3 regions of the Streptomyces sp. NPDC048637 genome follow, and region 2 is predicted to be linked to each of the others. Evidence: riboswitches for the same ligand, from Rfam matches in the RefSeq annotation. Region 2 holds a riboswitch; each other region holds the start of a gene.
The links. Region 2 has a riboswitch for cobalamin ahead of AB0C46_RS31875 (prenyltransferase/squalene oxidase repeat-containing protein). Riboswitches for the same ligand answer to the same signal wherever they lie in the genome.
Positions count from the first base shown of each region.

Region 1 (7,173 bases), on a different contig from region 2:
GCGCGCCAAGGCCGCGACGGTCACCCGCTAGCTGTCATCACCTAAGGAACTCCATGAGCATCGACTGGGCAGCTCTCGGCCAGGTCTTCGGCGTCACCCTCGTGGTGACGGTCGGGATCGTGGGCCTGTTCACCGTCGGCATCGTCGGCACGTCCCGCAGGCCGGGCCAGGAAGGTGCGGCAGCCGCGGTCGCCGCACCGGGTGCGGGCGCACGGGCCGGCGCGATGACCGCCTTCGGTCTCTGCGCGGCGGCCGTGGCCTATGGCATCTATCTGATCGTTGCCGGCTGACACCGCCGGGCACGACGGACCGGGCGAGGCGTCCGGTGGACCACGGCATCAGCCGTCGTCCGCCGGGCGCCTTGTTCCTTGTTCGCCCCGTCCGCCGAGCGCGTCATCGGCCTGCCGGGCCAGCCGGTCGGCGATGGCGGTGCCGCCGCGGCCGTTGAGATAGGCGGACACCCCGATCTGCACGACCTTGCTGAAGGTCTGGTAGTGGGCGCTGCGCGGGCGCGGTGCGGCCGCCAGCAGCGCCTCGTGCAGCGTGCGGGGGTCGGGCCGGGGCTCCGGTCCCGTGGCGCCGTGCTCACCGCGTTCCGCGCCGTCGGGCGGCAGCGGGCAGTGCGGCGCCGTGGCCGCCGCCCGGTACGCCGAATCGCGGGTGGCCGCGAACCCCCGCTCCAGCAGACAGCGCTCGCTGCCGGGGCTGGTCAGCGCCTCGATCAGGGACCGGGCGCCGGCCGGCCGTTCGCTGCCGGCCGCGAGGGCGAGATTCTGCCCGCCCAGCACGGACATCCGTTTGCCGTCGCTGGGGCGGGCCGGCAGCTGGGTGACGTCGAACTGCTCGCCGGGGGTGAGCTTCTCGGCGACCGAGGCGTATTCGACCGGCCAGTTGCGCATGAACAGCGCCCGGCCGTCGGCGAACCAGCGGCGGCTCTCCGTCTCATCCATCGTGGTGGCCTCGTGCGGCATGATCGAGTCGAGCCGGAGTTTGAGGTCGGCGATGCCCTGCTGGAGCGCGCCGACCTGCTCGCCCTTGGTGAAGCTGGTGGCGTCCGGGTCGCCGCCGTTGACCCAGGCCGACTCCAGGGTGTTGACGGTCAGCCCCTCGTAGGGCCGCAGCTGGGCGACCATGCCGTACATCGTGGGCCGCTGCTTCTTGTGGTCCGTGGCGGCGTCCCGGGCGGCCTTGCGGTTGTAGGCCTGCGCCACCTCGGTCGCCACATCCTTCAGCTCGCCCCAGTTGGACGGGGCGCCATGGCCGTACTCACGGAGGATGTCCTTGCGGTAGTAGAGCAGTCCGGCGTCGGTATTGAAGGGCACCCCCCACACCTTGCCGTCGTACTCCACGGTCTTGGCCACGCTGTCGAGGAAGTCGCCGTCCAGGCCCGTGGCCCAGGGACGGATCACGCCCGCCTCGGCGAACTCCGTGGTCCAGGCGACATCGAGGTTGAGCACGTCATAGCCGCCGTTGCCGGACTGGCCCGCCGCCAGCAGCTGGCTGCGCTGGCCGTCGGCGGTGTCCGGGAGCCGGACGATCCGGACGGTGCGGCCGGTGCGCCGCTCCCAGTCGTGGATCAGGTCCTGACGGACGCCGGAGCTGCTGAGGTCGCTGCCGGTGGCGAGGACGATCGCGCCCTTCTCCGGGACGAGTTGCTCACCCGGCGTACAGCCGCTCATCGCGAGCAGCAGGGCCAGACCGGCCAGGGCGGCGGGTGCGGCGGTGCGTGGAGCGGTCATCGGTCCCCCTGCGTGGCCGTGCCGATGGAGGCGACCCGCCCGGCCAGGGTGTCGACGGCCTGCGGGCCGCCGGGCACACACTGGCCGTGGGAGGCGTCGGCCAGCCGCTGGAGGGCGAAGGTGTCACAGCCGGACTTGCCCATCACCAGCGCCAGGACGGGCACTTCGGGCCCCTCCTCGACGAGGGTGCCAAGGGTCCGCTCCACGCCCGCCGCGCGCCCCGGGCCCGCACCGTCGTCCTGGTCGAGGATCAGCACAATGGCCTTGTTGGTGGCCGGGGACTTCTTCATCCGGCGCACCGCGCGGGTCAGCGCCTCCTCCATCGCGGCACCGTGCTCGACCAGTTCGCCGCCCGCGATCCGGTCCAGCGCGGCCCTGCCCGGGGCCGGGTCGGCGCTGCCGAGCGGGACCAGCTCGCGCACCGCGTCGGCGTCGGTGGGGTGCGCCCGGTCCGGGAAGGCCCACAGGCCGTAGGTATGGCGTGCGCCGACCATCTCCAGGACGCGCCCGGCCGCGTTCAGGGCGGTCGGGAGCCGCCCGCCGTCCGCCATGGAAGTGGAGGTGTCGAGGAGGATCAGCACCTGGCTGGACCGCTGTGCCTTGTCGTAGCCGTCCAGCACCTGGGACACCTGGTCCGGGTCCGCCGTGAAGGGGACGGTCCGGGCGACGGGGCTGACGTCCGCGCGGCTGTCGAGCAGCGGTGAGCCCGGCCCCGGGCCGGTGCCTTTCACCCCGCGGTAGCCCTGTGCGGTGAGGGTGCGCTGTCCGCCGTCCGGGGCGCGCAGCCAGGTCGCGAAGCCCGCCACGGCGGCCTGCCGTGGGGTGGCGTCGGTGGTGCCGTGCCAGTCGACGCGGATCAGCGGGTGGTCCAGGGCGGGGACGTTCTCGGGGTAGTAGGCGACGTACCGGTTGCGGAGCGGGAGCGCGGCGTCCAGGGCCGGGCAACTGCCGGTGGCGCGGCCGAGGTTGTAGTCGGCGAGGGACTTCTCCGACACCAGCGGCGCGGACTTCGTACGGTCGACGGCGCCGGCGGCGTCCGCGTCGGGGCGCAGCGAACACAGCAGTTCGGTGCTGCCCGCGTACTGGCTGCCCGGGGCGGACAGCCGCTCCTCGGCGTGCCGGGCGAGGGTGAGGTCGGGCGCGCCGGGCGAGGCGGTGCCCGCGCTGTCGTGGGTGAGGTAGAGGCCGATGGTGTGCAGCAGCCCGGTGCCGGACAGCGCCGGGCTCGGCCGCAGGAGCCGGAGGTCGCGGTGGCTGCGGTCGGTGCCGGTGAGCAGCTCCCGCCAGGAGGCGCCGGCCGGTTCGACTTCGTCCAGCCGTTGGCGCGCCGGGATGCCGACGACCAGGGGGGTGTAGGCGACCGGGGCGTTGTAGTGCAGGGTCGCCGGGGAACCCTTGGCGGGCATCCCGCGGCGGGCCGCGTAGTAGTCGGCGGTGGATTCGGGGATCCAGATGTCGGGCTGTGGTCCGGGCCGGTGGAGAGGGTCGATGCCCTTGTCGCCTGGCCCGCCCTTGCCGGTGCCCTGGGCCTCGCCCTGCCAGCGGCCGGCGGCGGCGAAGCCCTGGTCGACCTGGTCCTTGGCGGCGGAGTAGACGGTGATCTGGGCGCGCCGGCAGCCGTCGGGGAGGTCGCCCCCGCCGTTGAGGGGGCGGGTGTTGGCGTCGGACATCTCGTAGTCGAAGGCCGCCTGGCGCAGCGCGGGTTCGGCCTCGGGGGCGGTCAGCAGCCGCAGTTCGAGGGCGGGCGGGCAGGCTTCCGTGCCGTTCGGGAGGTTCAGCAGCACGACGCCCGCGGTGGCCGGTACGAGGATGATCGCCAGCACCATCAGGATGCGGAACCAGTGCCGGAAGGAGGCGTTCAGCCGGCGGCGTAAGCGGACCCGCAGCGGGGTGGGCGGCCGGATCTCGGGGGTGGCGAAGGACAGGATGACGTCGTCGACGGTGTTCTGCTTCGCGGAGCGGGGCTCCCAGACGTCGCCCATCGGGGTCCGCTCTCCGGCGAGTTGTTCCCGCAGCTCCCGGACGAGGTCCTCGAAGGTGACGAACCGCTTGCCGGGGATGCCCTGTTCGAGGGTCTGCCGCAGGGCGCGGGTGAAGACGCTGCCGCCGGTGGGCTCCTCGCCGCTGAAGATCCGGCGGTTGGGCTGCGCGGCCATCAGCAGCGACATGGGGGTGCGGCAGGCGTGGAAGGCTTCACCGGCGTTGCCGGCGTAACAGCACTCCAGGACGATCACGATCCGGTCGGCCCGTGCGTTGTCCAGGTAGGACAGCACCATGTCCTGCCAGGAGACGGTCTTGTGACGCCGTTCCGACGCACCGACCATGAGCTGGAGATTGCCGCCGTCCGGGCCCACCCGGCCGTGGCCGGAGAAGTAGACCAGCAGCAGTCCGCGGGCCTCCTGGGTGACGGTGTCCAGCGCCTGTTCGACCTCCCATGGCTCCTGGGGCCGGCAGATGACGACCTCGCCCTTGGTGAACAGATCGGTGCCGGGAGCGAGCAGGACCCGCTCCAGTTCCTGGGGGTTGTCCCGCACCGCCGGGAGCGGACGCAGATGCCGGTAGTCGTCGACACAGATCAGCAGCGCCCGGTTGACCTTGCCCCGTGCGTCGTATTCGGACATCCGGCTCAGTCCCCGGTGGTGCTGCCGCCCCCGTTCGCCGGGCTGCCGGGATCGGGGCGTCCGGGGGCCGGGGCGCCCGGTCCGGGGTCGCCGAGTGCGCGCAGCTCGCCGTCCCCGCCGCCGACCGCCACGGCGGGCCGTTCGCCGGTGTCGCGTTCCTCCCTGCGGCGGCGCAGCCATTCGCGCAGGGCGATGCTCAGGCTTTTGGTGATCTCGGCGGCGACCGCGCCGACGACGACCAGGATCAGGTCGTCGACGCCGATGGCCATGTCGCCGGGGCCCTCGTCGCACTCCCCCGACGGCCGCAGTTCCCAGTCGTGCGCCCGCTGGGTCAGCCAGGGCTCCCGCTCCAGCCAGGCCTTGAGGTCCTCGACGTCCTGGTCAGGATTGTTGGTGCCCGTGATCCTGATACGGATCTCATGACGGTCAGCGCGCTGCGGCATCCCCCGGCCCCCTTCCGGCGGCCCCGTCGCCGTGCACCAGATAGTGACGCGGGATCAGGTGTGCAGGCAACCGTCTGTGACCCGACTGCCACGCTGTGGCGTGCACCACAGCGCCTGCCATACGGCAGCGTCGCAGGTCAAGGGTGAGTTGACGGGCATTCGCGGGGCGTGGTGGACTGCCGGAGCCATTCGGCGACAGCTGAGGAAGTCCGGTGCGAATCCGGCGCGGTCCCGCCACTGTCACCGGGGAGCGTTCCTCCAGCGAAGGCCACGGTCCGCCTCGCACACGTCGGATTCGGCTGACGTGCGCGGGACTGGAAGGCCGGAGGACACGCCGATCCGGGAGCCAGGAGACTCTTGTCGCCGTCACGTCGAGCCAGGGCGCGGACCCTGAGTGAGGACATACCGCCATGCCCGGCCGCCCCGTGAGATCCCCACTGCCCGCTGCCGCAGGTCCCTTTCGAGGCCTGACGGCGGGCTGATCCGATGCGCGGCGAACACGCGGGATATGCGTGCGGCGCGGCCCTCGGCTTTCTCGGCGACCTGATCGCGGCGGATCCGCGGCGCGGCCATCCGGTGGCCGCGTTCGGCCGGGCCGCGGGCGCCGTCGAGCGCCGGCTGTGGCGCGACCACCGCGGCTACGGGGCGGTCCATACCGCGCTGTGCGCGGGCGGTGCTGCCGCCGGTGCCGCGCTGCTCCAGCGCGCCGTGCGGGGCACCGCTCCCGCTTCTCCGCTGTCGCTCCGTGGTGGCGCGGGGGTCGCGCTGACCGCGGCGACGGTCTGGGCCGTGCTGGGCGGCACCTCGCTCGGCCGGGAGGCACGGGCCGTCGGCGGGGCGCTGACGGCGGGTGATCTGGACGTGGCGCGGGAGCGGCTGCCGCATCTGTGCGGGCGCGATCCGCAGGCGCTGGACGGGCCGCAGATGGCCCGCGCCGTGGTGGAGTCGGTCGCCGAGAACACCTCCGACGCGGTGGTGGGCGCCCTGGTGTGGGGCTCGCTGGGCGGCGTGCCCGGCCTGGTGGCGTTCCGCGCGGTGAACACTCTGGACGCGATGGTGGGGCACAAGTCGGCGCGCTACCGCCGCTTCGGCTGGGCCGCGGCCCGGCTCGACGATCTCGCCGGCTGGCCCGGCTCCCGGCTGACCGCCGCGCTGACCGTGCTCGCGGGCCCCGACCGGCGCGGTGCGCTGCGGGCCTGGCGGGCGGACGGCGGTGCGCATCCGAGCCCCAACGCGGGCCCGGTGGAGGCCTCGTTCGCGGGGGCGCTGGGCGTACGGCTGGGCGGCACACTGGCGTACGGCGGGCGGGTGGAACACCGTCCGGTGCTCAACGGCGCGGCGCCGCCGGTGGCGGCGCCCGACATCGAGCGGGCGGTGCGGCTCTCCCGCCGGGTGAGCGCGCTGGCGCTGGCGACGACGGTGGCGGCGCGGCTGGTGGCCGGCGCGGCGCTGCGCACACGACAGCCGGGTTCCCGGCGCAGGAGGAGCCGGTGAACGGGCGGTTGAAGGCATCCGGCGGGGCGGTCGGCGGTGGGCTGCTGGTGGCCGGTACGACGTCCGACGCCGGCAAGAGCGTGGTGACGGCGGGCATCTGCCGCTGGCTGGTCCGGCAGGGCATCCGGGTGGCGCCCTTCAAGGCGCAGAACATGTCGCTGAATTCGTTCGTCACGCGCGAGGGCGCGGAGATCGGACGGGCCCAGGCGATGCAGGCCGCCGCGGCGCGGGTGGAGCCGACCGCGCTGATGAACCCCGTCCTGCTCAAGCCGGGCAGCGACCGCAGCAGCCAGGTGGTGCTGCTGGGGAAGCCGGTCGGCGAGCTCAGTGCCCGGGGGTACTTCGGGGCGTCGTCCGCGGGGAAGACGCCTTACGCGGGCCACCGGGAGCAGTTGCTCGGGACGGTGACCGACTGCCTTCAGGAGCTGCGGCGTACCCATGACGCGGTGATCTGTGAGGGCGCCGGCAGCCCCGCCGAGATCAATCTGCGGCGGACCGACATCGTGAACATGGGGATCGCGCGGGCCGCCCGTATCCCGGTGGTCGTGGTCGGCGACATCGACCGCGGCGGGGTGTTCGCCTCGTTCTTCGGCACCACGGCGCTGCTGTCCAAGGAGGACCAGGCGCTGGTCGCGGGGTATCTGGTCAACAAGTTCCGGGGCGATGTGACGCTGCTGGAGCCGGGGCTGGAGATGCTGCGCGGCCTCACCGGGCGGCGGACGCTGGGCGTGCTGCCCTTCGCGCACGGGCTCGGCATCGACGAGGAGGACGGCCTGCGGGTGTCGCTGCGGGGCGCGGTGCGCGAGAGCGTGGTGGCTCCGCCGCACGGCGCGGATGTGCTGCGGGTGGCGGTCTGTGCCGTACCGCTGATGTCGA
Region 1 covers NZ_JBEZHQ010000026.1:59,420-66,592, reverse strand. Annotated here, with positions in the region: gene AB0C46_RS27745 (inorganic phosphate transporter) at 1-31, shown strand, start outside; gene AB0C46_RS27740 (hypothetical protein) at 54-290, shown strand; gene AB0C46_RS27735 (extracellular solute-binding protein) at 339-1,739, opposite strand; gene AB0C46_RS27730 (VWA domain-containing protein) at 1,736-4,360, opposite strand; gene AB0C46_RS27725 (hypothetical protein) at 4,366-4,803, opposite strand; cobalamin riboswitch at 5,004-5,160, shown strand; gene AB0C46_RS27720 (cobalamin biosynthesis protein) at 5,290-6,297, shown strand; gene AB0C46_RS27715 (cobyric acid synthase) at 6,294-7,173, shown strand, end outside.
Region 1: linked by a shared signal. The riboswitch ahead of AB0C46_RS27720 (cobalamin biosynthesis protein) and the one ahead of AB0C46_RS31875 (prenyltransferase/squalene oxidase repeat-containing protein) in region 2 are both predicted to bind cobalamin.

Region 2 (7,173 bases):
ATACCCGGCCACGCCCACCAGCAGCCCCAGCAGCAGCGGATCGGTGGTGCGGGAGGCCGCGGTGGCCAGGCCCAGCGCCCACAGCCACCAGGCGCCGGAGTGCAGCGCGGTGGTGCGGGTCGCCTGCGGGGCGCTCATCCGCGTCGGCGGCGTGCCTGCCACACCGCTGCCGCACCCAGGAGGACGACGGCCGCGACCCCGCCGAGCAGCCCGGCGGACGGCCCGCCGTCCCCGCTCCCGTCGCCCCCGCCGTTCGCGCCGTCACGGTCCCCCGCCGCCCCCGCGGACGGCGCAGCGGAGGCCCCGGCCCCCTTCGACCCGTTCACGGCCTCCGCGCACCCCGCCTTCGGATAGCCGGCGATGGCACACAGCAAGGCGTTGGCGTCGTAGCGCAGCGGCCGGGCGACCGCCGCCAGCGCCTCGCCCGCCGAGGCGTCCTCGGACACCTGGGCACACTCCGACCTGGCCTTCGGCGGCCGCTCGCCGCCGGGCGCGTCCGCCGCGGTGCCGAAGTCCAGGACGATGCCGATCCGCTTGCGGCCGTCCTTGGCGGGGGTGTCGCGGCAGATCGCATCGAAGCCGGCGGCCGTGCGCGGCTTGCCGGCCGCGGCGGAGTCTGCGCCGACGGTGAAGCGGAAGCCCTCGACCGCGCCGTCGGCCGGCCGCAGGGTGGCCGGCCCCTGGGTGGCATACGTCCAGGAGCCGCCCTTGCTGTCCCAGAACGACCAGTAGCGATACTCCTGCCCCTGCGCGGGCCCGGCGGCCAGGCCGGTGACCGTACCGGCCAGCAGCACGGCGCCGGCGATCCTGGTACGCCGCATCAGAGCTGGTTCTTCTTACGGTTGCTCAGCAGGAACCCGATGCCGGCGCCGATGGCGAGGCCGACGCCGATGACCCACCACACGCTGATGCTGCCGCCGTCCGTGGAGTCCTCGGCGTCCTCGGTGTCCTTTTGCGGTGCGGCGGCCGGCTTGGGGCCGGTGGCGTTGAGCGCGGCCACCAGGTCGGTGCCGCCGAAGGAGCGGGGGTCGGTGCCGGTGGCATGCGCGGCCAGCACCAGCTGGGCGTACGCGGCGGGGCCGCTCTGCCCGGCCCAGTCCGCTGCGTTCTTCTCCAGCCACTTCAGCGGCTTCGCGGCGGCGGCACCGTGCCCGCCGGCCGCCAGCGCCACCACGGCGTCGGCGGTGTTGCCGACGTCGGGCTGCTTCTCGGCGCCCGGCATCGCGGAGAGCAGATGCTGCCCGTTCTTGTCGAGCTGGGCGACGAGGTAGGCGCCGCCGCCCTCCGCTGCCTGTGCCGGATCGCCCTTGCCCGCCTTCTCGCTCCCGTCCTTGCAGTTCAGCGGCTTGACCGGGGTCTCTTCCCGGTGATCGGCGGGCGCGACGACAAAGCCCTTGCCGCGGGCTCCGGTCGCGGCGGCCGCCGTGGCGTCGGCGTTCGGGGCGGCGCCCTTGAGCTGGAAGGTGAACGCGCCGCGCTCGCCCTCCTTCGCGTCGCAGCCCAGCTGGAAGGTGAGCAGCCCGTCGTAGGGGGTCTTGCCGCCCTTCTTCGACGTCACCGACTGCGGCTTCTCACCCGCCGCCGCGAGGGCGCCGATGACCACGGACGTGGAGTTGGCGTCGCTGGCCGAACCGGCCATCGAACTCCAGCCGCCGTCCTCGTTCTGCACCGATTTCAGCCAGTCCACGGCCTTCTTCACGGCGTCACCGTGCCCGCCGAGCGCGGCCAGCGCCTGCACCGCGGCGGCCGTCTGGTTGGTGTCCCGCATGGTCTTGCTGTCGCAGGGCTTGCCGGGCTCGGCGCGGAAGGCGGTGAACGAGCCGTCGGCGCACTGCTGCCCGACCAGCCAGCGCACGGCGGGCGCCGCGGGCCGCAGCCCCACCGTGTCCTGTGCCAGCAGCGCGAGCGACTGCCGCCAGACCCCGTCGTACTGCGGGTCCTTGGTGCCGTACAGGCCGTCCGGCAGCTTCTTGGGGGACGCGGACGGGGAGTCGGCGTACGCGGCGGGGGCAGCGGCCGCGCCCAGCACCGCCGCGGCAGCCAGCGCCGTGGCGGCGCGGCGCGCCAGGAGGGCGACGGGGTGCGTCAGGGGGGCCTGGTGAGCCATGGAAGCCATGGGGGCCATCGGGTCGGTGCCTCTCGGGTCGGGTCGTGGCGATGTACGCAGCCACGCTCGGCCGGCCACCCGCGCGCCGATCCCCTTGGATCGCGGACGCGGTGGCACCGGGCTCAGCTCCGTATACCTCGACGGTGCCGCGCACCGGCCGTCCGTGTGGCGGACGGTTCCGGTGGCGGGAGCCTTGGTCGTGCCCTCTCGGGTGCTCCGGCTCGTACGGCCGTCCCTGCCGGGTCAGCCGGCGCGGTACGGACGGGCCGTCCTCACGGTTGCGGGTCAGCGCCGGATTTCCACCGGCTTCCCCCGATCGGGTACGGATGAAGTTGTCCCGCACACCTTAACCGGCACCCGGCGGGCGCTCGCTCGCACGTACGAGCCGACCGAACCAGACGCGAGCCGGGCGGAGCCGCGCACGAGCTGGGCGGACGGGATCCGGGCACAAGCCGGGCACGCAGGCCGGGCGCGAGCCAGTCACGGGCCGGGCGAACGGATCCGGGCGAACGGAGCCGGGCGCGAGCCAGTCACGGGCCGAGCGCACGGAGGCTGGGCGCCGAACCGGCCATGCGCCGAACCGGCCGGGCGCCGGGTACACGTCAACCAGCCCGCTCGTCCCCCCTCCCCCTCCCCCTCCCACCCCGCATCGCCGCGGAATTCGCCACAGAACGCGAGGACGAGACGACCGCTACCCCACCGCCTGGTACCTCACCGGATCGGAGCCCGGCACCCGCTCCGCATGCCCCAGCTTCACCAGACGGCGCAGATGGGCCTCGGCCTCCGAGACAGCGATGTTGCGGGAGCCGTACGGGATCTGCTCCCAGGGGCGGTTCCACTCCATGGCCACGGCGAGCTGCCAGACGGTGCGCGGTTCCTGGAGCAGGGTTCGCAGCCGGGCCAGCCGCTCCTCGTGGTGGGTGATCAGCTCGCGCACCCGGCCGCCGGCGTCGGCGAAGGCGTGCTGGTGCGCGGGCAGTACCTCGGCGGGGGCGAGCCGGCCGACGCGTTCGAGGGAGTCGAGGTAGTCGCCCAGCGGGTCGGTGCCCTCCTGCAAGCTCGCCATGTCGTGCGGGCCGGGAGGACCTCCCTCGTCGTCCGGGGCCTGGTACCGGCCGATGTGCGGGGTGATGCCGGGCAGGAGGTGGTCGCCGGAGAACAGCCGGCCGAAGCCGGGGGCCCGCGCCGAGGGATGTTCCTCCTCCAGGTGGAGGCACACATGCCCGGGGGTGTGACCGGGCGTCCAGATGGCGCGCACCCGGCGCCCCGGCAGGTCGAGCAGCGCGCCGGGTTCGATGCCGCGGTCCGGCAGTGCGGCCCGCCGGCCGGGCAGTTTCCGGCCGCCTCCGGTGGCGCGTGCCGTGCGCAGGGGCGCCAGATGGTCGTCCGGTGCGCCCGCGGCCGCGAGCTTGGTGAGCAGGTAGTCGAGCCACTGGCCGGGTTCGGCCGCGCGTGTGCGGCGGACCACCGCGGTGTCGGCGGCGTGCATCGCGATCCAGGCGCCGGAGGCCTCCCGGACCTTGGCGGACAGACCGTGGTGGTCGGGGTGGTGGTGGGTGATCAGGACGCCGTGGAGATCGGTGAGGTCGAACCCGCAGGCGGTGACGCCGGCGACGAGGGTGTCCCAGGAGTCCGGGTCGTCCCAGCCGGTGTCGATGAGCACCGGCCCGCGGTCGGTCTCCAGGAGGTGGACGAGGGTGTGGCCGAGCGGGTTGTCCGGGATGGGAACGGCGATGCTCCACACCCCGCCCTTGTGGTCGGTCACCTGCGTGGTCATCCCGGTCCCCTCTCGGTGTGGCCTACACCCGGTACCCGGCCTCACTATAACTAGAACTCGTTTCAATGCGGCCTGAAATGCCCCTCCTGCTGGGGTGAGTTGGGATTCGGCCGGTGCCGTGGACTCCTCGAACTAGAACTGGTATCAGTTCGTGATGCGGTGAGCCGGCGAACGCGCAGGCCGAGGATTTGGGTCGGATGCGCCGCCGGCAAGCGCGTCCGATGCACCTCGGCAAGGACAGGGAACCGGCAGGGATCGCCGGACAGGCGGCCAACCCGCAGGAGGCGGCAGCGATGAGCGACCTCGTCGAGCACGGAAAGCTCTACATAGGCGGTGAGTGGGCCGATCCGGCCGGCCGGGACACGATCGAGGTCGTCTCGCCCCACACCGAACAGGTCATCGGCCGGGTGCCGCACGCCTCGCGGGCCGATGTCGACCGTGCGGTGGCAGCGGCCCGTGCGTCCTTCGCGTCCGGGGTGTGGGCGAACACCCCGCTGGCGGACCGGATCGCGGTGGTGACCCGTATCAAGGACGCCTTCGCGGCCCGCAGCGAGGAGATCGCCAGGGTCATCAGCGCGGAGAACGGCACCCCGTTCACCTCCGGTGTCATGGTGCAGTCGCTGGCCGCGATGCTGGTGTGGGACGCGGCGCTCACGGTGGCCCGCGACTTCCCGTTCGAGGAGCGGCGGAGCGGGGTGCTGGGGCCGCTGCTGGTGCGGCGGGAGCCGGCCGGAGTGGTCGCGGCCGTGGTGCCGTGGAACGTCCCGCAGTTCACCGCCGCCGCCAAGCTCGCGCCGGCGCTGCTGGCCGGCTGCTCGGTGGTGCTGAAGGTGTCACCGGAGACCCCGCTGGACGCGTACCTGCTCGCGGAGATCGTGACGGAGGCCGGGCTGCCGGCCGGGGTGCTGTCGATCCTGCCGGCGGACCGCGAGGTGAGCGAGTACCTGGTCGGGCACCCGGGCGTGGACCAGGTGTCGTTCACCGGCTCGGTGGCGGCGGGCAAGCGGGTCATGGAGGTCGCGGCCCGCAATCTCAGCCGGGTCACGCTGGAGCTCGGCGGCAAATCCGCGGCGGTGATCCTGCCGGACGCGGATCTGGACGCGGCGGTGGCCGGCATCGTGCCGTTCGCCTGGATGATCAACGGCCAGGCCTGTGTGGCGCAGACGCGGATCCTCGCCCCGCGCAGCCGCTATGACGAGATCGCCGAGCGGTTCACCGCGGCGGCCTCGGCGCTCACCGTCGGCGACCCGCTGGATCCGGCCACCGAGGTCGGCCCGCTGGTCGCCCGCCGTCAGCAGCAGCGCTCGCTGGACTACATCGCGCTCGGGCAGAAGGAAGGCGCCAAGGTGCTGACCGGCGGCGGCCGACCCAAGGGGCAGGCCACGGGCTGGTATGTCGAGCCGACCCTCTTCGGCGGGGTCGACAACTCCATGCGGATCGCCCGTGAGGAGATCTTCGGCCCGGTCATCTGTCTGCTGCCGTACGACGACGAGGCGGCGGCGGTACGGATCGCCAACGACTCCGACTACGGGCTCTCCGGCTCGGTGTGGACGGCCGATGTCGACCACGGCATCGAGATCGCCCGGCAGGTGCGCACCGGTACGTACTCGGTGAACACCTTCAGTATCGACATGCTCGGCCCGTTCGGCGGCTACAAGAACTCCGGCATCGGGCGGGAGTTCGGGCCCGAGGGCTTCGGTGAATATCTGGAGCACAAGATGATCCATCTGCCGGCGGGTGCCTGATGGGGGACCGCTGGCAGGTGGTGGTGGACCGGAGTGTCTGCATCGGGTCGGGGATGTGCGCCGCCGCGGCGCCGGACGGCTTCCGGCTCGACGCGGCCCGGCAGTCGCACCCGGTGGCGCCGGAGGCGGACGCCGCCGAGAGCCTCCTGGCGGCGGCCGAGGGGTGCCCCGTGGAGGCGATCACCCTCACCGTGTCCGGCAGCGGCGAGGCGGTCTTCCCGCCGGAGGAGTGAGCGACGGCCCGCACCGCCGGCGGCGTGGCGGCCCGGGGTGCGGGGCGGGCTGCGGGGCGGGTGCCCCGTGGCGGGAGCCCGTAGGGGGTGTGGGGCGGTGTCCCGTAGGGGGTCGGTGGGCCCCTTGCGGGGCCAACTACCCGTGGCGGTGGCGGAGTTAACGCCCGCTGTCCGGCGAGGTGAGGTCGATCAGCCGGCACACCGTCTCGATGTCTATCTTCACCTGGGCGATCGAGGCCCGGCCCGACAGCCAGGTGATCAGGGCCGAGTGCCAGGTGTGCTCGATGACCCGGACCGCGGAGAGCTGTTCGGGGGTGGCGGGGCCGTCCAGCCCCATCGCGTCGAGGATGATCGCGGTGGTCAGCCGGGAGACGGTGTCCACCTCGGGGCTGACGGAGCGGTCCGCGAAGGTCAGCGCGCGCACCATTGCATCCGCGAGATGCGGTTCGCGCTGCAGCGCACGGAACGCCCGCATCAGGGTCTGGGCGACCCGCGCGCCCGGGTCCTGCTCCGACGGCGGGCGCTTGCGCAGCGTCTCGTGCATGTGCTGGAGCTGGTCCTGCATGGTGGCGACCAGCAGATGCACCTTGGAGGGGAAGTAGCGGTAGAGGGTGCCGAGCGCGACGCCCGAGGACTCGGCGACCTCGCGCATCTGCACGGCGTCGAAGCCACCACGGGACGCCAGCTTGGCGCTGGTGTGCAGGATGCGGCGGCGCCGGGCCTCCTGACGCTCGGTCAGGGGAGGACTCGCGGGAAGGGTCGGTCTGGCCGCCTTGGATTCCGTAGTCATATTTCCCATTCCGTGGCATTCCGTCCGCGATGCGGCGAGTGCCGGTGGTGTGCTCGGCACAGCATGGCAGGGGGGCGGGTGGTGGCGCGAATCACCTGGTGCGGCTCTTTTCGCCTCGTTCTCGGCCGGTAGATTCGAAGCTCGCTGAACTGATCAGTAGCCAATCAGTTCTGAAACTTGTTCTAGATTACCGCCAGCGGTTACGCTCCGGCGAAAGTCCAGTGAGAAGGGGGCCGAGCGTGACCGCAGAGGCCGTCCAGGCAGCCGCGCCTCGCCCCGCAGAGGCCTCCCCGGCCTCCGCCCCGACGAACGGCGAGCGTCCCCTGCGGATCGCGATGCTCACGTATAAGGGGAACCCGTTCTGCGGCGGACAGGGCGTCTATGTACGCCACCTCTCGCGCGAACTCGCCCGCCTCGGCCACTCCGTCGAGGTCATCGGCGCCCAGCCCTACCCGGTCGTCGACGACGGGGTGACCCTGACCGAGCTGCCCAGCCTGGACCTCTACCGCCAGCCGGACCCG
Region 2 covers NZ_JBEZHQ010000036.1:11,608-18,780, forward strand. Annotated here, with positions in the region: gene AB0C46_RS31865 (CbiQ family ECF transporter T component) at 1-138, opposite strand, end outside; gene AB0C46_RS31870 (SCO2322 family protein) at 135-821, opposite strand; gene AB0C46_RS31875 (prenyltransferase/squalene oxidase repeat-containing protein) at 821-2,125, opposite strand; cobalamin riboswitch at 2,296-2,457, opposite strand; gene AB0C46_RS31880 (MBL fold metallo-hydrolase) at 2,799-3,884, opposite strand; gene AB0C46_RS31885 (aldehyde dehydrogenase) at 4,178-5,629, shown strand; gene AB0C46_RS31890 (ferredoxin) at 5,629-5,862, shown strand; gene AB0C46_RS31895 (TetR family transcriptional regulator) at 6,020-6,652, opposite strand; gene AB0C46_RS31900 (glycosyltransferase family 4 protein) at 6,892-7,173, shown strand, end outside.

Region 3 (7,173 bases), on a different contig from region 2:
AACGCTCCCGGGTCGCCATGCCCGAGACCGGCATCGGTTTCGTCCCCGACGTCGGCGGCACCTACCTGCTGGGCCTCGCCCCCGGCGAACTCGGCACCCACCTGGCGCTCACCGGCACACCGGTCGGTGCTGCCGACGCCCTGCTGTGCGGCCTCGCCGACCACTTCGTCCCCGCCGGCCTCCTGCCCCGGCTGCTCGCCGACCTCACCACCACCGCGGTCCGCGACGCCCTGGAACGCTACGTCCGGCAGCCACCGCCGGGCGAACTCGGCGGGCAGCGGGCCTGGATCGACTCCTGCTACCGCGCCGGCACCGTGGAAGAGATCCTCACCCGTCTGCGCGCCCACCCCGCCCCCGAGGCCGCGCAGGCCGCCGAGACCCTGACCGGCAAGTCACCCACCGCCCTCAAGGTCACGCTCGCCGCACTGCGCCAGGCCCGGCAGCTCGGGCCCCTGGAACGCGTGCTGGAACAGGAGTACCGGATCTCCTGCGCCGCCCTGTCCTCGCCCGACCTGACCGAGGGCATCCGGGCCCAGGTCATCGACAAGGACCGGGCCCCGAAGTGGTCACCGGGCACGCTGGCCGAGGTCAGCGACGCGGACGTGGACCGCTTCTTCGCACCGCCCGAACTGTCCGCACCGTCCGCACAGTCCGGACCCGGACCCGGACCCGGACCCGGACCCGGGCTCGGACTCGCCCCACTCGCATCGGCGCAGGAGGTGCCCTGGTGAACAGCGACACCCGCACCATCGGCTTCATCGGTCTCGGCCACATGGGCGGCCCGATGGCTGCCAACCTCGTCAAGGCCGGCCACCGCGTGATCGGTTTCGACCTGGTGCCCGGCCTCCTCGCCGCCGCTGCCGCCGCCGGAGTCGAGGCCGCCGGCTCGTCGGTGGCGGTCGCGACCGCGGCGGACGTGGTGATCACCATGCTGCCCGCGGGGCGTCATGTCCTGGCCCTGTACCGGGACGAGGGGCTGCTGACCGCCGCCCGGCCCGGCACGCTGTTCATCGACTGCTCGACCATCGACGTCGCCGATGCGCGCTCCGCCCACGAAGCCGCCGTCGCCGCCGGGATGCGCGCCCTGGACGCCCCTGTCTCCGGCGGTGTGGTCGGCGCCGAGGCCGCCGGCCTCACCTTCATGGTGGGCGGTGCGCAGGCCGAGTTCGCCGAGGCCGAGCCGCTGCTCGCCGCGATGGGCCGGAAGGCCGTGCACTGTGGCGGGACCGGCGCGGGACAGGCCGCGAAGATCTGCAACAACATGATCCTCGGCATCTCGATGATCGCTGTCAGCGAGGCCTTCGTCCTCGGCGAAAGCCTCGGCCTGTCCCACCAGGCGCTCTTCGACGTGGCCTCCACCGCGTCCGGCCAGTGCTGGGCGCTGACCGTCAACTGCCCCGTTCCGGGACCCGTCCCCACCAGCCCCGCCAACCGCGACTACCTGCCCGGTTTCGCAGCCTCGCTGATGGCCAAGGACCTCGGCCTGGCCGCCGGCGCCGCACGGGCGGGCGGCGTACCCGCCGAACTCGGCCTGAAGGCGGCGGAGTTGTACGCCGCGTATGCGGCGGGAGGCGGCGCGGACGAGGACTTCTCTGGGATCCTGCGGACCCTGAGGGACGAAGCCACCACCGAGCACAGGACCGGACCCGAGAACTACGAGAAGGGCGGCACCCCCGCATGACCCCTCCCCAGGAGACGGCGTACGAGACCATCCTCGTCGAACGCAAGGGCCGCACCGCCCTGGTGACCCTCAACCGCCCCAAGGCACTCAACGCCCTCAGCCTCCAGGTCATGACCGAAGTCGTCGCGGCCACCGAGGCCCTCGACCGGGACCCGGACGTCGGCTGCCTCGTCCTCACCGGGTCGGCGAAGGCGTTCGCGGCCGGAGCCGACATCAAGGAGATGGCCCCGCAGGGCTATCTCGACATGTATCTCAGCGACTGGTTCACCGCCTGGGACCGGCTGGGCGGGCTGCGCACCCCGACAGTCGCGGCCGTCTCCGGCTTCGCCCTCGGTGGTGGCTGCGAACTCGCCATGCTCTGCGACATCCTGCTGGCCGCCGACACCGCCGTGTTCGGGCAGCCGGAGATCAAGCTGGGCGTCATCCCGGGCATCGGCGGCTCCCAGCGGCTGACCCGCGCCGTCGGCAAGGCCAAGGCGATGGAGATGTGCCTGACCGGTCGCACCATGGACGCCACCGAGGCGGAGCGGGCCGGCCTGGTCTCCCGGGTCATCCCCGCGGACGACCTGCTCGGCGAGGCCCTCGCGGTCGCCGAGACCGTCGCGGGAATGTCCCTTCCCGTAGCGATGATGGCGAAAGAGGCGGTCTCCCGGGCCTTCGAGACGACCCTCACCGAGGGCGTCCGCTTTGAACGGCGGCTGTTCCACGCAGTGTTCGCGGCCGCGGACCAGAAGGAGGGCATGAGCGCCTTCGCCGACAAGCGGCCGCCGGAGTTCCTCCATCGCTGAGTGGCGGACCGCCTTCGGCGTGGGCCCATGCCTCAGGGCGGGGCCCACGCCGAAGGTGAAGCGGGCGCCTGATGCTGCCGTCACCGCGCCGTGGGGACGGCCCGAGAACGGGGGCGGTGGAAGCGCACCGGCGCCTGACACGGGCATCAAGTGGCCGCGCACCGCAGCACAGCCGGCCGGGGGCCGGGCATCAGGAGGCAGCTCACGGCAGCGGGAGGTGACGGCAGAGCGGAGCTAGCAGGAGGCCGTTGGACCGGCACCTTCCGACGGCTCGGGACCGTCGTCGCGCAGCAGACAGGCATCCATGATCCAGCCATGACGCTCCCGGGCCGCGGCACGCAACTCCAGTACCCGGTCGGCGGCTTCGGCCAGCGGACCGGAGACCAGCAGCTCCTCAGGTGTGCCGACATAGGCGCCCCAGTACATCCACCAGCCCTCCTCCCGGTGGGCGGTGAGCGCCGCACCGACATCGAGCATCACGGCGACGTCCTCGCCCGCGGCGAGCCCGGACCCGGCGACGTGACGCCCGGGGGCGATCCGGACCGGACGGCCGAGCCGGGTCAGCGTCGTACGGTGGCGCGCGGCCAGCACCGAGACGCTGCTCACCCCGGGAATCACGTCGTACGTGAAGGGCACCGCACCCCGGGCGGCGACCTCCTCCAGCGTGTCGATCGTGCTGTCGTAGAGCGCGGGGTCACCCCACACCAGGAACGCGCCGGTCCGGCCCGGTGCCAGCTCGTCCCGGAGGAGCCGCTCGTACAGGGCGGCGCGGCGGTGGCGCCAGTCCACGACCTGCGCCTGATAGCCGGCCGGGCTCGCGGGGGAGCGGTCGCGCCGCGGGTCCTCGGCCTCGACCACCCGGTGCCCGGGGCCGGCGTGCTCGGCCACCAGCTCCCTGCGCAGCCGGGTCAGTTCGGACGCCCGCGCGCCCTTGTCGAGCAGGAAGAACACCTCACAGTCCCGCATGGCCCGCACGGCGGCCAGCGTCAGATGCTCCGGATCTCCCGAGCCGATCCCGATCACACGGATCCGCCGCAGGCCCTCCCCGGTCATGACGGCACCGCCCCGGACGGCTCCGCCGCGCACACGGCCGGACCGGGGCGGCCGGACGCGGGTCCGCCGTCCGGGCCGTCCGCGCAGGCCTCCCCGTCCCCGTCGTCCGCGCCGGTCTCCCCGTCCCCGCCGGTCTCTCCCGGGTACATGACCTGCACCTCACGCAGCAGACCCGCCACCACGTCGTCCAGGTCGAGCCGCTTCTCCACTGTGCGCAGGCCCGTCAGCCCGGCCCGGAGGGAGACCCGGGGCGGGGCGAGGAGCTTGCAGCAGTCCTCGTCCGGCAGCACGGAGATCTCCGCGGTGCCGATGGACCGGGCCTCGTCGATGATCTCCTGCTTCTCCCAGCCGACCAGCGGCCGCAGCACCGGCAGGGTGGCGGCCTCGTCGACGGCGGCCATGTTCGCCAGGGTCTGGCTGGCCACCTGCCCCAGGCTGTCGCCCGTCACCAGGGCCTCGGCACGGGGCCGGCCCGCCAGCGCGGAAGCGGCGCGGACCATCAGCCGTCGCTGTGCGACGACCTGAAGCCGGCCGGCCCCCGCGATGGCCAACTGCTTCTGCGCGTGGCCGAGGGCGATGACATGCAGTTGCCCACCGGGCTGGTAGCGGTTGAGTTCCCGGGCGAGCGCGTAAGCCTTGTACACGGAAGCGGCATTCGTGTACGGAGCACCGGTGAAGTGGACGAAGTCGCAGCGCAGTCCGCGACGCATCGCCCGGTAGGCCGCCACCGGCGAGTCGTAGCCACCGGAGAGCAACACCAGGGCGCGTCCGCTGGAACCGACGGGCAGTCCGCCCGGCCCCTGGTGTCGGGTCCAGGAGACATAACTCTCCTTACGATCGATCTCGACCGAGACCCGCACATCCGGGCTGGAGAGATTCACCGGCAGACCTCCCAGAGCTTCCTGGACCCGCGCCCCGAGAAACCGCTCGAACTGCGACGAGGTCATCTCGAAGCTCTTGTCCCGTCGCTTGACCCGCACGGCGAAACTGATCCCGGGCCGCTCGGCCCGGACGCCGGCGAGCGCGTCCACGGCTGCCGTGGTGAGGTCCGCCACGGTGCTCGGGACGCGCAGGGCGGGCTCCACCGAGTTGAACCCGATCACCCGGCGGGCGCGCTCCACAAGGTCCTCCAGCGGGACCTCACCACCGAGCACGGTGACGTCCTGACCGGACTTGATCCACGTGGAACCGCCGATGCCCTGCAAGGCGCTGCGGAGGTTGTCGTGCAGCCGCTCGGTGAACCGGTGCCGGTTGCGGCCCCTGAGGAAGATCTCACCGTGCTTGAGCAGGACACAGGGCCCGCCGGGGCGGGGCGTTCCGGGGGAGGGGACGGAGGGAATGCTCGGATCGCCGGGCACGAAACTCTCCTTCGCGAGTCGTCGTGAGGATCGTGAGGACCGGTCCCGAGCCGTGAACGGGAGGCGGGCCCGCCCACTCCTGCCCTGGGCAGGGTGGGGAGAACGCACCACTCGCTCTACGTCCCGCTACCGGGTCGCCGTGGATACGTGCGCGGTGATCGCACCCCGCACGAGCAGTGGCAGGTCTTCGGACTCGTGGGCACCTCCCGAAGGACGGGACACCTACTGGCCGTCGCTTCCCGGGCCACACACGGACCCAGTGCTTCATGACGGCGGTCGTTCCCACTCACCGCTGCGAGGCAGTTCCGGACTCCCACCGGCTTCCCTCTTACGACACCCCGACTGGCGGGCGGGGCGAACCAGCTGCGGGTCCAGGGTAGACAAGCCGGCGCGGGGTCCGTGTCGGGGAGGCGGGTGCCTGCGACGCCGGTGTTCCTCTTGGCCGGCCCTCATCCGCTGCGCTGGCCGAGCGCGCCGAGGAGGTGCCCGTGCGCCAGGCAGTCCTCCCCGTCCAGGCACGAGGCGTAGGCCCTCCGCAGCACGGTCGTTGAGGAGCAAGGCCGGCCGGTGCGCGTGCCGTGCAGCCGTCTTCATGAACACGCTCCAGGTGCTGGGGGAGGGGTAAACTGCCCGCTCGTGACCCGGGTTCACCAGCTCGCCGGCGCGGTCGGTTCCGCCGCGCTGGATGCGACGTACGCGGCGTACTACGCGTCGATCGCACAGGCCGACGAAAGCCGCGACGGCACCGTCCGGCACCGGCTCCGTCCGGAGGTCGGCGACGGCACGATCGAGGTGACGTCGTTGCGGAGCGGGTTCCACATCGTCCGCTACGACGTCGCTTTCGCCGGAGGGCACCAGGTCGGGTACGCCTTCCCGGGCGACCACTTCGAGCTGGAGCACTGCGTCGACGGGCGCATGCACATCAGGGACGCCACCGCCGGCGCCGGCGACCTGCACGCCCGCTCGGTGTCGCTGAGCCCCCGTTGTGCCACCGAAGGCGTCGTCGCACACGGCGACGCTGAGCGGTACCGGGCGGTGTCGATCACCGGGTCCTGGACCGGGCTGGAGTCCTACCTCGGCGGTCTCGGCACAGGCGCCCTACCGGCCATCGGACCGGAGAAGGCCGCGCGCGAGCGGTATCTGGGCCGGTCCGCCGCGTTGCGCCCGGTGGCCGGTCCGCTGGAGGAGATCTTCCTGCACCGGCGCTCGTCCCCGGGGCGCCCGCTGTTCATGGAATCGCGGCTCGTGGCGGCGCTGGCCGCACTGATCGACGGGCTCACGGTCACCGCGCCGCCCGCAGACGCCCGGGACCGCGCTCTGGACGACCACGAGGTGGCCGCCTTGCGCCGCGTCCCCGAGCTGCTCTGGCGGGAACGCCACGCACCGCCGACGCTGGCCGGTCTGGCCCGTGCGTCGTCGATGTCGGTCCGGCGCCTCGGCACCGGGTTCCGCGCGCTGTACGGGACGTCGGTGAGGGAGTACCACCGACGCCGCTGCCTCGACCGGGCCGCGGCTCTGCTCGTCGAGACCGACTGGCCGGTGGCCCGGATCGCGCACGAGGTCGGCTACGCCTCACCCAGCAATTTCGGCTACGCCTTCCGGCGCGACCGGGGCACCACCCCCGCCCGGTTCAGGCGGGCGCACTCCTGACACCCGTCGGGGCAGGCACCGCGCTCCACATCCCCGGCCCCCTCGCTCCACACTGCGGCGCGGCCCCGGCACCGACGATGTGAGACGCAGCGGTCGCACCGCCGTCGCCTTGTCGTGAGCATCACCTTCGGCGCCACGCTTCGGCATGACCTTCGGCGTCACGTTCGGCAGGAACTTCGGCGTCACGTTCGGTATGAACCTTCGGCGTCGCCGACCGGACAGATTCCTCCATCGCCGAGGAGCGGCAGCGCCTCGACCGAATCCGGTCGGTGGCAGCGACGGCCCCGGCGCGGCCATGTCCACAGCTGCGACACGACGACAAACGCGACAGAGGGGAGTCCTTCCGTGCGATCCAGGTATCGCTCACAGCAGGCACCCTCGGATGGAGACCGATGACCGTCAGCATCGACACCGCGAGTGCTCGGACCGGAACGGGGCGACTCGTGCTCGTCCTCGGCGGGCTCTCGGCGGTATCGCCGTTCGCGATCGACATGTACGCGCCCGGCTTCCCTCAGATCGTCACCTCGTTCGGAACCTCGAAAACGGCCGTTCAACTCTCCCTGACGGCCTGCCTCGCCGGGCTCGCCGTCGGCCAGGTCGTGCTCGGGCCGGTCAGCGACGCGATGGGGCGACGACGCCTCCT
Region 3 covers NZ_JBEZHQ010000043.1:22,006-29,178, forward strand. Annotated here, with positions in the region: gene AB0C46_RS34570 (enoyl-CoA hydratase/isomerase family protein) at 1-731, shown strand, start outside; gene mmsB (3-hydroxyisobutyrate dehydrogenase) at 728-1,681, shown strand; gene AB0C46_RS34580 (enoyl-CoA hydratase) at 1,678-2,469, shown strand; gene cobF (precorrin-6A synthase (deacetylating)) at 2,704-3,522, opposite strand; gene thiI (tRNA uracil 4-sulfurtransferase ThiI) at 3,519-4,880, opposite strand; cobalamin riboswitch at 5,041-5,259, opposite strand; gene AB0C46_RS34595 (helix-turn-helix transcriptional regulator) at 5,517-6,530, shown strand; gene AB0C46_RS34600 (multidrug effflux MFS transporter) at 6,923-7,173, shown strand, end outside.
Region 3: linked by a shared signal. The riboswitch ahead of thiI (tRNA uracil 4-sulfurtransferase ThiI) and the one ahead of AB0C46_RS31875 (prenyltransferase/squalene oxidase repeat-containing protein) in region 2 are both predicted to bind cobalamin.